3 regions of the Bradyrhizobium sp. 25ACV genome follow, and region 2 is predicted to be linked to each of the others. Evidence: predicted binding sites of a transcription regulator. Region 2 holds the regulator's gene; each other region holds the start of a gene.

Region 1 (4,679 bases), on a different contig from region 2:
TGATCGCGGAAGTCTCCAAGAGCCACCGCACCACCGAGCTGTTCCAGAACATGGCGAACCGCCTCGCCGGGCGTGGCGAGGTCAAGAAGCCGAAGCGCTCGCTGCTCGGGCCGCTGCTGAAGAAGCTGAAGGGCAAGTCAAGCCGCAACTCGGCGCCGCATCGCAAGGCGTCGTAAGCGTACATAAAAAGGGGCGGACTACTTGTCCGCCCGCTGCTGCTTCTTCGCCAGCAGTTGCCGCAGCGCTGTGACCTTGGCCGCGGCCTGGTCCGGCGGCAAATCTGCCTTCACGAGGATTTCGGCCTCGGCCTCGCGGCCCTGCAACCCCAGCACGAGCGCGAGATTGGCGCGGACCCGCGCATCATTCTGATTGCGCTGATAAGCGCGGCCGAGCACCTGTTCGGCCTTCGGCAGATTGTTTTGCAGCATATAGGACAGGCCGAGATTGGACAGCACGGTCGGCTCGTCCGGCACGATCTTCAACGCCGCGGCATAATATTGCTGCGCCTCCTCGTTGCGGCCGAGCTGATCGAGCGCCGCACCCTGCGCCGACAGGATGCGCCAGTCCGGATCCTCCGGCGTATGCGCGCGGCTGAGAACGTCGAAGGCCTGCTGGAAACTGCCGCTGTCGGCGAGCGCGCGGCCATAGCCGGCGAGCAACGCCTTGTTGCTGGGATGAGCGAGCACGGCCTGCTCCATGACCGCAACCGCCTGCGCACGCTGGCCGCTCTCGCGCAGCGCCTTGCCGTAGGCGAGCGCAACGTTGGGATCACTGGGCTTGGCGCGATAGCGCTCGCGCAACGCGTCCATCTCTGGCTTGGCGTCGGCCTTGACCGCCGTTTCCGATCTGACGCCGAGCGCGCCGGTCACATCCTCGATGCCGGCGGTCTGGCAACCGCCGAGGACGAGCACCAGGAGTGCGGGAAGCAGCAATCTCGCCGGGGGAGCGGCGAGGGACGAACGCTTGGACATACTCTGATCACTCGGCAACTGATCAGAGATGCTTACCGATTAACGCTAAAGTCCCGTTAAGGACGCGGCTTGGGGGATCTTAAAGCATGATCCGGAAAAGTGCGCAGCGGTTTTCCGAAAAGATCATGCTTGAACAACAACCTAAAGCGCGATGACGTTCATCCTCATCGCATCGCGCTTTAGTCGGTGAACTCGGCACCGAATTCGCAGCCGATGCGCCATCTCAGGCGGCATTGGCGGGAATAGTCGGGTGCGAAGATGATGGTGAATTGCGGCGGCACTTCCAGGTATTCCGCCACCACTTTCACGCCGCCATCCGAGATATCGGTGATCGTGCAGTCCCGCGGCAGCGAGCCCGCGCCAAAATGGATCTTGGCGAGCCGGCTGCACACCCGACGTTCGCTTCTCCGGCGATTTGCAAGCATTTGAATTGTTCACCCGTTAGACCACGGCCCATCCCGCAGCCTTAGGAGTAGCGGACATTCGTTGGAATGTGCTGAGGACAGAAGCCGGCATTCGAGACGTAGTGTCGGCGTGGCGTTTACGATTGCTTAGGGCTTGCTCCCCGCCCCAGACCGTTCCCGTATTGTTCTTGCGAAAACGGCCCACCTCTGCTACCCCTAATTGTGCGAGAGGGGCAGGCTGGTTTGAGCATGGTTCAGCGGGTTTCCACCGTCGCCTTTGAGGGGATCGAGGCCCGTGCGGTCGACGTGCAGGTGCAGGTCGCGCCGGGCTTGCCGGCCTTCGCGATCGTCGGCCTGCCGGACAAGGCGGTGTCGGAGGCGCGCGAGCGGGTGCGCTCGGCGCTGATCGCCTCGGGGCTGGCGCTGCCGGCGCGGCGGATCATCGTCAATCTGGCGCCGGCCGACCTCCCGAAGGAAGGCAGCCATTACGACCTGCCGATCGCACTCGGCCTGATGGCGGCGATTGGCGCGATCCCGCCGGATGCGCTGACCGGCTTCACCGTGCTCGGCGAGCTCGGCCTCGACGGCTCGATCGCGCCCGTGGCCGGGGTTCTTCCCGCCGCGTTCGGCGCCAATATGCGCGAGGAAGGGTTGATCTGCCCGGCCTCGTGCGGCTCCGAAGCGGCGTGGGCGAGCCCGGACATCCAGATCATCGCGGCAAGCTCGCTGATCCAGATCGCCAACCACTTCAAAGGCACCCAGGTGCTGTCGCGGCCGTCACCGAAGGTGCACGAGCCCGCCGCCTCCACACTCGACCTGCGCGACATCAAGGGTCAGGAAAGCGCCAAGCGCGCGCTGGAGATCGCCGCCGCCGGCGGGCATCATTTGCTCATGATCGGCGCGCCCGGCGCCGGCAAATCGATGCTGGCGGCGCGCCTGCCCTCGATCCTGCCGCCGCTGTCACCGAGCGAACTGCTGGAGGTCTCGATGATCGCCTCCGTTGCCGGCGAGATCGAGGGCGGGGCGCTGACGGCGCGGCGGCCGTTCCGCTCGCCGCATCATTCCGCCAGCATGGCCGCGCTCACCGGCGGCGGCATGCGCGCAAAACCCGGCGAGATCTCGCTGGCGCATCAGGGCGTGCTGTTCCTCGACGAGCTGCCCGAATTCGATCCGCGCGTACTGGATTCGCTGCGGCAGCCGCTGGAGAACGGCGAGGTCGCGGTGTCGCGCGCCAACCATCGCGTCACCTACCCTGCCCGCTTCATGCTGGTCGCAGCGATGAATCCGTGCCGCTGCGGCAACGCGTTCGAGCCGGGCTATGCCTGCAAGCGCGGCCGCGTCGACCGCTGCACCGGCGACTACCAGGCGCGCATCTCCGGTCCCCTGATGGACCGCATCGACCTGCGCATCGAAGTTCCCGCCGTGACCGCGGCCGATCTGATTCTGCCACCGCCGGCGGAAGGCTCCGCCGAGGTCGCCGCCCGCGTGGCGGCGGCGCGCGACATCCAGCTCGCGCGTTATGCCGATGCCGGCCTGCCCCATGTCCGCACCAATGCCGAGGCTCCTGCCTCTGTGCTGGAGGAGATCGCCAAGCCGGACGCGCAGGGCCAGAAGCTGCTGCGCGACGCCGCCGAGACCATGCGGCTGTCGGCGCGCGGCTATCACCGCGTGCTGCGGGTGGCGCGCACGCTGGCCGACCTCGATCGCGCCGACAAGATCGGCCGGCTGCATCTGGCCGAAGCCTTGTCCTACCGCGCACTCGCGGAGGATGTGCGCCAGATGGCTTGATCATTCCGCGCATCAACCCGGCGGTAACGAGTTTCCTTTACGCTCTGCAAACCATAAGGCCCAATGAGTTCCCGGGAGCAGTTCCTGGCGGCCTTGGCGAGTCCTTGGCGAGTAGAGTGTCATGTTGCGTTTCAAGATCCTGGCCTCGGTTGTTCCCTTGTTGGCGGCTGCGGTGTTCGCCCGCGCAGAGATCGGATCGGTCTCGCATCCCTGCATCGCCCTCGGCGAAACCTCGGTCGAGCTCACCTCCCTGTTCTGGACGGCCGGCGTCCATGTCGCGTTCACCGAAGATCCCGCCCGGGCCACGGTGCGGGTTCAGATCACCGACGATGCCGATACTGCGGACTTCGCCGTGGTCGACGACGGTCTCGGTTCCGAGCCGGATTCCTGTCAGGCCAATGCCTCGAGGCGCCTCGTCTCGATTGCCGCTCAGCCCGTCGATGGCGGCCAGGTGATCTATCTCTCCACCGAAGGGCCGGCGGATTACCGCATCTATGTGCGCTCGAAGTCGTTCTCGCAGCGCGAGGCCGCGGCGCTGATCGTCGGCGCCCATGGCGGCCATCGCCCGCTCCCGCTCCAGGCCGCCTCGCTCTGATGCGTTAACACCTCGTCAACCCTGTTTGGAGGCAGCGCCAAAGCCTCAAGCTGTTCGCAAGGTCAGAGCGACATCGTCGCAGACGGCGGGTGGCGGGATTCGAAAAAGAGTCGGGGTCGGTGACGATGGGTCGGACGTTCCGGATCAAGGTGCGCATGCGCCGTTTCAGGCGACAGCATCCCCGCATCGCCTTCGCGATCCGCTCTTTCATGATCTTCTCGGCGACCTTCGGCGGCGCCTACGGTTTCGTGTCCGGCAGCCGGTCCGAAAGCTCCGGCTACGATCCCCACACCTTTGCGATCGGCGCGAGCTTCCTGTTCGCGCTCGCCTGCCTCGGCCTTGCGACGCTGAGCATGCGCCTGCGTTTCGTGAACAAGCGGCTGCGTACCCTCGCCGCCCACAACGAGGCGCTGATCGACCGCAATTGGGAGCTGAAGGAGGCGGAAGAACGCGCCCGCAGCCTGTTCGAGCAGCAGGGCGACCTCATCGTGCTGCGCGCTACCGATGGCCGCATCACTTTTGCCAACGAAGCCTATTGCGCGCTCGCAGGACAGGCGCGCAGCGCGCTGGTCGGCACGCGTTTCGATTTCGACGTGCTGGAGCAGGGCGACAGCGCGCGCGAGAGCAGCGGCACACGCATCCACGACCAGAAGATCGCAACCCCGCTCGGCGCGCGCTGGATCGCCTGGCGCGAAGGCTATGTCCGCCTCGATGCCGGACAGCCGGCCGAATTGCAGAGCGTGGGACGGGACGTCACCGACCGCACCGAGACCGAACGCGCTCTGTCCGACGCGCGCGACCAGGCCGACGCCGCCAACCGCGCCAAATCGCGCTTCCTCGCGATGGCCTCGCACGAGATCCGCACGCCACTCAACGGCATCATCGGCATGGGCGGCCTCCTGCTCGACACCAATCTGACGC
Region 2 (4,679 bases):
GCGATCGGCGTGCCCGCAGGACGCATCGTGTTCTTCGACGATCTCGCCGAGAACATCGAAGGCGCGCGGTCGCGCGGGCTGACGGCGGTGCATGTGACGTCGCCGCGCGACGTCGGGAACGCCTTGAAGGCATTGGGCATCTGACGATCTCCGCTCAGCGGGAGGCGCAACGTCGGGCAGCCTTCCCGGAACCAATTTTGCCCAAAATGAGGAACCAGAGCGTTTTGTGCATTTTTGTACGGAGTTCCGGGAACGGAATGACCCCTTCCGGACTCTTGAGTCCGTTGGGACTTCTACACCGGACTTATGGACGTGCTGGGCAAAACCTATCTCACCAAGCAAGCCTCTCTCCTGCTTGAATTCGCAAGAACCACCTCGGATTCTGACCTGTCCGCCAAGCTGATCAGCAAGGCCGCCGACCTGAAATCCCAGGCCGATCCGCTGCCCGACAAGGATCAAGGCCCGAAGGCTCCCGACGTCGCGCTGGACGACGGGCCGGACCGGCCGAGCGGGAGTTGAGCGATGTTGGCCGTGGCACTCGTCATTCTCGTCCTCACCATGGCCACCCTCCTGCTGATCGGTCTCGTTCTCTGGATCATGCCACGCCAGGCCTGAGCCTGCCTTCCATCCAGGGCTGAAAGCGGCAGGATAAATCGTGCCCGCTCCGCAATTTTGCCTCTGCTCCCGCGCTCGGTTAGAAGACTGTCGGAACATTTCGTCCGAACGTGCCGAGCAGGAGTTTCGCCGTGGCCTTGATGCCGGTTTCCGACGCCCTTGCTGCGGTGCTGGCGGGTGCAGCGCCGCTGCCTGCAGAGACGGTTTCGCTCGACGAAGCCTACCATCGCGTGCTCGCGCAGGACGTCGCTGCGCGGCGCACCCAACCGCCCCAGGCGATGTCGGCGATGGACGGCTATGCCGTGCGCGCGGCCGATGCGGCGACAATCGATTCAAGGCTGATGATGATCGGTGAGGTCGCAGCGGGCCGTCCGTTCGCGGGAAAGGTCGGCGCCGGCGAAGCCGTGCGGATCTTCACCGGGGGCGTCGTTCCCGACGGCGCCGATGCTGTCGTGATCCAGGAGGACACGATCGCCGAGGGCCAGCACATAACGATCAAGGAAGCCGCGATCGTGGGTCGGCACATCCGCCCCGCCGGCGTCGATTTCCGCGAGGGCGACGTTCTCCTGTGCAAGGGAACCCGTCTGACGGAGCGCGATCTCGCCCTCGCCGCTGGAATGAATCACCCGCTTCTCGCCGTCTGCCGCCGTCCGAAGGTCGCGATCCTCGCCACCGGCGATGAACTGGTGATGCCGGGCTCAACGCCCGGGCACGGCCAGATCGTCTATTCCAACGGCTATGCCCTGCACGCGCTCGCCCGCAGCGAGGGCGCCGAGACCATCGACCTCGGTGTTGCCGCCGATACGCTGGAGGCCACCACCGCCGGCATCCGCCGCGCGCGCGAAAGCGGCGCCGACGTCCTGGTTACGACCGGAGGCGCATCGGTCGGCGACCACGATCTGGTCCAGCAGGCGCTCAAGGAAGAAGGCATCGCGATGGCGTTCTGGAAGATCGCGATGCGGCCCGGCAAGCCGATGATGCACGGACGGTTAGGGACGATGGGCGTCATCGGCCTGCCCGGCAATCCCGTATCGTCCTATGTCTGCGCCTTCCTGTTCATGGTGCCGCTGATTCGCGCGCTGTCGGGCCGTTCGGTGATTCATCACCATCGCGAGCGCGTCGTGCTGGGCCGCGATCTCAGCGCCAACGACCAGCGCGAGGATTATCTGCGCGCGCGCCTGGAAAAGCGCGACGATGGCACGCTCGTCGCCCTTCCCGTCAGCCATCAAGACTCCTCTCTGCTTGCGAATCTTGCTGCAGCACAGGTACTTCTCGTGCGCGCACCGTTTGCGCCAAAGGCCGAGGCCGGCAGCCCCTGCGAGATGCTAAGGCTCCCCGTCTGACCTGCGCGGCCACACGCATTCCGCGAGCTTCGCTCTGTTCACGGTAAATTAAGCAGTTGCGGAACATGTATCGAACATATAGTGTCCGTTCATGATTTGTTTCGAGGATGTAGCGGCTTATCGCTGAATTCATCGTCTCGGAATCGAACGACATCAACCGGGGGACTTTGGTCGAGATGTTAACGCGCAAACAATACGAGCTTCTGCGGTTCATCAGCGAACGCTTGAAGGAAAGCGGCGTGCCGCCGTCCTTCGACGAGATGAAGGATGCGCTCGATCTGCGCTCGAAGTCAGGCATCCACCGCCTGATCACCGCGCTCGAAGAGCGCGGCTTCATCCGCCGCCTGCCCAACCGCGCCCGGGCCATCGAAGTGATCAAGCTGCCGGAGCTCCAGGCTGCCGCCGGCAACCGACGCGGCTTCACGCCAAGCGTCATCGAGGGCAATCTCGGCAAGGTCCGCGCGAGCTCCAGCGCGTCCGCGGACGAGGGCGAGCGGCCCGTTGCGGTGCCGGTGATGGGCCGCATCGCGGCCGGCACTCCGATCGAGGCATTGCAGACCCGCAGCCACACCATCAGCGTGCCGCCCGACATGCTCGGCTCCGGCGAGCATTACGCGCTCGAAGTGCGCGGCGATTCCATGGTCGAGGCCGGCATCCTCGACGGCGACATGGCGTTGATCCAGCGCAACGAGAGCGCCGATACCGGCGACATCGTGGTGGCGCTGATCGACGACGAGGAAGCCACGCTCAAGCGTTTCCGCCGCCGCGGCGCCTCGATCGCGCTGGAGCCCGCCAACGCCGCTTATGAGGTGCGCATCCTGCCGCCGAACCGCGTGAAGATTCAGGGCAAGCTGATCGGGCTTTATCGCAAGTACTGATACCGGAACTACTCATACCGGAAGTACTCAGCGCCTCGCGCGCGCCTTCGATCGGCATCGCCGATCAGAGATTGGAGCGGATGATGGTCCGCTCCGGCTGGATAGTCTTTCTGGTACTGCACAGATTATCTGGCCCCTCCTTGTCCGCGACATCCCCGGCAGGCCGCGCGAAGCAACATCGCTTCGCGGCCTTTCGAGGTCGAGGGGGACAGCCCGAATGCGCCAGATCGTTTGAGCGCAACCGCAGCAACGCTGGGCGCGTCATCATGTCGGCCAGGACACGGCCGTGATCTAGAAAATCCGCAACGACCGCGATGCAGCGCGTACACAGCCGAGCTGGCGATACTCGGGCTGGCTGGTTTCGCCGGTCGTTGACGCGCGCCTGCCAAATGCACGGAAGCCGACTTTGTTCCTATCGAATTCGGAAAAGATGGAAAAGATAATGTGATCGGGGCTCGCGGATCCCAGCCGCAGATTTGCCTACAACCAAGCAGACCGTCACGTGCTTCCACTCTGGTAGGGGCCTGCGCCTCCGAAAGAGGTGCGGGTCGCTATCTCTGCATTGAGGAGCACCCGATGTGTGACTACAGCCTGCATGCCGTCGCGACGCGCCCCGCAGAAGTCGGCGAGACGATCGTCACGACAACATTCCGCGGCACCTCGACGCGCGGCTTCGCCTCCGAAGCCGATCTCTCCGTCGCAGTCTGCCTGCTGCCGGGAACGGAGCTCGCTTTCGCCGACAACGTCCGTTACGACAACCGCTGGATCTGGACGCGCACCGTCAACTCCCGCGTCGGCAAGTTCGGCAAGATCGATCCGCACATTCCCGATCGCCATCATGATGCGATCGAATTCCCGGACGGCAAATCCGTGCTGGTGACGCAGCTCGTCGAAGGCCAGCGCGCAACCGTGCTGCAACTGCCCGTGACCCAGCCGATCGGCGAGCGCGAGCACAAGCCGCAGATCATCGCCGACAGTCGCCCGACGGTCACGCGACTGCCGATCGGCTGACGCCCTCCGGCCGACGGGTCGAGGGCCAGGATTGAAATGCCGTCGCCGGCCGAGGCCGGCGAGCCCGGTGGGTTTTTGTTTCACGAAATTCGAGCGGCGAACCTCGTCGCCGCACGAAGTTTGGGCCGTCCTGCCTGAATTTTGAACCTCCGCTCCGCAGCCAAATGACCGATGCTGTCGTGGTTTGAGGCGGCGGACACGCTCGATGAAAACCTTCATTCGCGTCGTTGAACTCTGGGTGCCTGACCGGACGCGCATGCGGCTGGAATTCGGCGGCGGCCTCTACGATGAAGGGCTGTCCGCGTTCAAGGCCTTCAGCGAAGAGCTGAACTTCGGATATGACGAGGGGCTTCCAGGCAAGGCCTGGGCCTGCGGCCATCCAATCATCCTCACGAAATTCGCCAACTCCTATTTCAAGCGGACCGATCAGGCCGTCGCGGCCGGCCTCACTTGCGGCGTGGCGGTGCCGGTGTTCGCAGGCGAATTCCTGCAAGCCGTGATGGTGCTGTTCTGCGGCGGCGACGAGGCGCATGTCGGCGCGATCGAACTCTGGCACAACGATCCTGATCTCTCCCACGAGATGGGCCTCGTCGACGGCTATTACGGCGCAGCTGACATGTTCGAATTCAACTCCCGCCACACCAGATTTCCTCGCGGCTTTGGACTGCCCGGACGCACCTGGAAGGCTGGCCTGCCGCTGATCATCAAGGACTTGCACGACGCCAAGAGCTTCCTGCGCTGGGAGGACGCAGCCAAGGTCGGGATCAATCTCGGCGTCGGCGTGCCCTACCGAACCGGCACCGACCAGACATGGGTCCTGACTTTCCTCTCC
Region 3 (4,679 bases), on a different contig from region 2:
GGTTCTCCGACCATGAACAAAGTTCCTGGGCTGCACCCGGCTGCGCCGGTGCGCCGAATCGGACGGGCCGCAGGGGCCCCGCGGAGGGTTACCGGTTTCCGTGCAAGCGGCGGCATATGCCTTGCTTGGTCTGGCGACGGCAAAAACAGCAAGGGCCCGTCATGCTCGGCATTCCCCGCCGCTACAGTCATTTCGTCTTCGGCATCATCCAGTCCGGACTGACCTCGCTGATCGCGGCGGGAATCGCCAGCTTGCCCGCAGGCAGCGCGATGAGCTTCGTCGGGCACTGGATGGTGTCGTGGCTGATCGCCTGGGCAGCGATGCTGCCGATCGTGCTGCTGGCTGCGCCCGCGATCCGCACCTTCTCGCTGCTCCTGACCCAGGAGGAGCGGGACCCGCGAACCGCCCGGAAGGCATGAAAAAGCCCCGCCTGGGGAGAGCCAGACGGGGCAAAAAGTTATTGGAGGCTGAGGTGCTGGGCTGCAACACCATAGCCTCATCATCCTAGCCGGCTCCGCTTACGGCAGCCTGACAGGCGGCAGATTTCCGAGCCCGACCACTGAGGCCGCAGACTGGCCCCGCACCCGTCCCAATTTCGACATCCGTTCGCACAACTGCGGACACACCCGTCGGCAAGATTCCACAGCGTTCGGCGCAGCCATGGGGGAAACGTGGCACGCCGACCACGGGGTGGCATCATGGATAACGTAGAGCGGTCATTCGCCGCCGCGACAGCGGCTGGCTTCGTGGTGCTGGTGATCGGCCTCGTGCTGCTGGCGCTGCTTTAGGACAGGCGCAGGCGCAGCCTTCCCCTGGATGATGGGTACGGGGTTGCCGCATTCTCAAAAACTGGAAAACAACCCCATGCACAGTAGGCCGCATGGAAATTCAGTTGTCTTTTCAATGGATTAAGTTTGGTGTTTAGATGCCGTCATGGCGCTCTGTGGGCCGGTCAAATCGGCCCGACCTGGGCCTCCCGACAGATTGCGGTGATAAGGCGACCGCCTCCCGCCGCCACCCAAGGTCTTAAGAAGGGCCGCCACCGTATCGTCGGCGCGCGTTTGTCAGCTTCGGAAGCCCCCGGCCGGATCTAGTGGATCTTGATTTCGTTCAGGGGAAGGTGGAGCTCGGCGGCGCGCTCTTGGCGGTCCTTCTTGCGGAACTCGTTTTCCGCGCGCTCGAACTTTATCAGCTCCTCCTGTGCCGCCTTCAGCAGGGGATTGCGCCTGATCGTATCGCGGTTGGTGTTGTCCGTCATGACTGAGGTCCCCAGAGTTGCGGTCCCATCCTGGAGAAGGCCCGAGACCGCGAAAAGGTTCGTTGCCGCAGGATTACGGAATTCTGACGGCGGCCGGGCCATGCGTCTTTGATGCGCGTCAGCCTCGGCCGGGGAATCACGTTGCGGCAGCCCTGCTATTTCGGCGGCTGCAGTCCGGGGGATATGACCCAGTCGTGCAGGTGATTGGCGACGTCGGCCTGGCGGGCCTTCGTGAGCAGGGCGTCCCGCTCGGGCCCGGGCGGAAGCCTGGAGGCCTGTTCCTCGACCTGCTTCACCCATGCGGAGAGTCGGTCTTGAAGCGTCAGCTGCTGCTTGAAACGTCGCCGCCTGGACATGGCGCGCTCCTTTCCGTGCGAGGAAGGCGGGAGCGCAATCGGCGTTCTCATCACCGATAGTGGCCTCGCTTCGTGCGGTGATGGCCCATTAAGGACAATTAACGGGAGCCGCGTCTGTCCAGTTGTGTGCACAACGCGAATAGGGAGGGGGACGTGGAGATGCTCACGGACAAACCCCCAAATCCGCAAAAGAACATATTGCGAACCTAGAACAAATAGGGTACGTTGCTTTTATCGCCGAGCCGCCTCGCCAATCGTTTGTCCCTCACGCGAATCCTCGCCATAAGGAGCACGACCCAATGTCCGCCACTGCCCTGCGTATCGTCGAAGGATCTTCCATGGACAAGAGTAAAGCTCTGGCCGCCGCGCTCTCTCAGATCGAGCGCCAGTTCGGCAAGGGCTCGGTGATGAAGCTCGGCAAGAACGACCGGTCCATGGACATCGAGGCGGTGTCGTCAGGCTCGCTCGGGCTCGATATCGCGCTCGGCATCGGCGGCTTGCCCAAGGGACGCATCGTCGAGATCTACGGGCCGGAATCGTCGGGCAAGACCACGCTGGCGCTGCACACGGTGGCGGAAGCGCAGAAGAAGGGCGGCATCTGCGCCTTCATCGACGCTGAGCACGCGCTCGACCCGGTCTATGCCCGCAAGCTCGGCGTCAACATCGACGAGCTCCTGATCTCGCAGCCCGACACCGGCGAGCAGGCGCTGGAAATCTGCGACACGCTGGTGCGCTCGGGTGCGGTCGACGTCATGGTGATCGATTCGGTCGCCGCGCTGGTGCCGAAGGCCGAGCTCGAGGGCGAGATGGGTGATGCGCTGCCGGGTCTGCAGGCGCGTCTGATGAGCCAGGCGTTGCGCAAGCTGACGGCCTCCATCAACAAGTCCAACACCATGGTGATCTTCATCAACCAGATCCGCATGAAGATCGGTGTGATGTACGGCTCGCCGGAAACCACGACCGGCGGCAACGCGCTGAAGTTCTACGCCTCCGTCCGCCTCGACATCCGCCGCATCGGCGCGATCAAGGAGCGCGACGAAGTGGTCGGCAACACCACGCGCGTGAAGGTGGTGAAGAACAAGCTGGCGCCGCCCTTCAAGCAGGTCGAGTTTGACATCATGTACGGCGAGGGCGTCTCGAAGATGGGTGAGATCCTCGATCTCGGCGTCAAGGCCGGCATCGTCGAGAAGTCAGGCGCCTGGTTCTCCTATGACAGCCAGCGCCTCGGCCAGGGCCGCGAGAACTCGAAAGCGTTCCTGAAGGCCAACCCCGACATCACCGCCAAGATCGAGACCTCGATCCGCCAGAACTCCGGCCTGATCTCCGAGCAGATTTTGGCCGGCACGCCGGAGAGCGACGCCGACGGCGAGGAGCCGACGGAGGAGTAAAATCTAACGCGAAGAGTTTTCGCGAGGAGCGGGCGCTGAAGACGTTGAGTTGCCGACGTCGTCAGTGCCCGTTTCGTTTTGCGTGAGGGTGGGGCGCGCCGACGATGAAACGGATGATTCTGACCAGTTCGTCCGGCGCTGGCCTCACCTATGCCGATCGCGCTGACATGGTCGTCCCGTTGATCTTTCGATTCGTATCTGGGCCCCTGCCTACGTCGCACCACCTTGAGACCTACCTCACGGGTGTCTCGCACCGCAGCGATCCGGAAGTGCGGTGGTCCGATCTTGTTGCCCGATCTCCCGAGGCCGGCCTCGCGCACAAGCAGCTCCCGCTAGATTGGTTCTGCAAGGCCTACGGCTTCGATCTCATCGAACTGTGGTTTGATCCCCGTCCGAACGATCAATTGCAGCTGGTCTGGATTCTCGATTACCTGCGCTCACAATCCTACATGGCCGAGCGACTTAAATTGCGGCTCGTCGATTTCGATCTGCTCGAAGCAGACGCTGTGAGGCTGCGCGATCGTGCCGTGCGGGTGTTCGACGTAACGGAGCCCGACTTCGAGGCCGCTCGCATGGCCTGGGAAGCTTATCGGGCCCCCACGCCGGAGCTCTGTTTTGGGCTGCTGGGGCGTGAGTTTCCCACGCTGCCCTTCCTGAATCCGGCGATGGAGCAATTGCTGGCTGAACTGCCGTCAACGACGACTGGACTGGGCGCGACGGAATCACGGCTTCTCGATCTGATTGCGGCGGGCTGCAGCCGGACAAAGGAGCTGTTTCAGCCGGGCGGGCTGCTCGAAACGCGCGTGTTTGACCAGTGGGAGCTTGGGCCGTTGCTCGAAGGGCTTGCGTCCGGCCCGATGCCGGCGGTCGCAGGTCTCGATCCGAAACTCGAGACGCTTCCCCGGCACGATGCGCGAGGTCGAAACGCCGCCTTTCGCCGGAGCCGGCTGTCGCTGACGGAGTTTGGCAAAGCGGTTCTGGAAGGTCGGGAGGATTTTCGCCGTCATAACCCGATTCGGCGCTGGTGGGGCGGTACGTTGCTGACCAACGATCGACTGTGGCGGTGGCGGGAGGAGAGTCGCTCGTTGATCGCGCCTTAGGTCAGGAGCCGTAGGGTGGGCAAAGGCGCGTAAGCGCCGTGCCCACGATCTTTCACGTCATGCAGAGGCGGTGGGCACGCTTCCGCCTTCGCTTTTCGAGCTACGGCGGACAAGTCGCTTTGCCCACCCTACGAGACCTCCGTCGTGGCCTACTCCGCAGCTTCCGCGTAATCGCTCACCGGCGGGCAGGAGCACACCAGGTTGCGATCGCCATAGACGTTGTCGACGCGGCCCACGGGGCACCAATATTTGTCGGCCCGCGAAGTGCCGGCGGGGAAGCAGCCCTCAGCGCGGGTGTAGGCGCGCTTCCAATCATCGTCCGCGATGTCGTGCACGGTGTGCGGAGCGTGGCGCAGCGGTGAGGCCTCGATCTTGAAACGGCCGGCCTCGACCTCGGCGATTTCTTTTCGGATCGCGATCATGGCATCACAAAAACGATCCAGCTCCGCCTTGGATTCCGATTCGGTCGGCTCGATCATCAGCGTGCCCGGCACCGGGAAGCTCATGGTCGGCGCGTGGAAGCCGTAATCGATCAGGCGCTTGGCGATGTCGTCGACCGTGACGCCGCTCGTATTCT

Evidence for each region. The regulator LexA, encoded in region 2, represses DNA repair genes until DNA is damaged. The targets are predictions, from matches to a motif close to TGTTCNNNNTGTGTTCNG.
Region 1: the regulator LexA is predicted to act here: its motif matches at 1,548-1,565, upstream of RAD04_RS14065 (YifB family Mg chelatase-like AAA ATPase).
Region 3: the regulator LexA is predicted to act here: its motif matches at 1,804-1,821, upstream of recA (recombinase RecA).

What each region holds. Positions count from the first base shown of each region.
Region 1 covers NZ_JAVAYO010000005.1:267,858-272,536, reverse strand. Annotated here, with positions in the region: gene RAD04_RS14080 (AAA family ATPase) at 1-176, shown strand, start outside; gene RAD04_RS14075 (tetratricopeptide repeat protein) at 198-971, opposite strand; gene RAD04_RS14070 (PilZ domain-containing protein) at 1,151-1,396, opposite strand; gene RAD04_RS14065 (YifB family Mg chelatase-like AAA ATPase) at 1,625-3,163, shown strand; gene RAD04_RS14060 (hypothetical protein) at 3,285-3,758, shown strand; gene RAD04_RS14055 (ATP-binding protein) at 3,884-4,679, shown strand, end outside.
Region 2 covers NZ_JAVAYO010000006.1:54,116-58,794, forward strand. Annotated here, with positions in the region: gene RAD04_RS15385 (HAD-IA family hydrolase) at 1-144, shown strand, start outside; gene RAD04_RS15390 (hypothetical protein) at 313-519, shown strand; gene RAD04_RS15395 (molybdopterin molybdotransferase MoeA) at 747-1,958, shown strand; gene lexA (transcriptional repressor LexA) at 2,135-2,836, shown strand; gene RAD04_RS15405 (hypothetical protein) at 3,413-3,847, shown strand; gene RAD04_RS15410 (GAF domain-containing protein) at 4,053-4,679, shown strand, end outside.
Region 3 covers NZ_JAVAYO010000015.1:126,230-130,908, reverse strand. Annotated here, with positions in the region: gene RAD04_RS29505 (DUF2798 domain-containing protein) at 162-419, shown strand; gene RAD04_RS29500 (hypothetical protein) at 1,091-1,258, opposite strand; gene RAD04_RS29495 (hypothetical protein) at 1,414-1,614, opposite strand; gene recA (recombinase RecA) at 1,914-3,002, shown strand; gene RAD04_RS29485 (hypothetical protein) at 3,116-4,102, shown strand; gene gcvP (aminomethyl-transferring glycine dehydrogenase) at 4,252-4,679, opposite strand, start outside.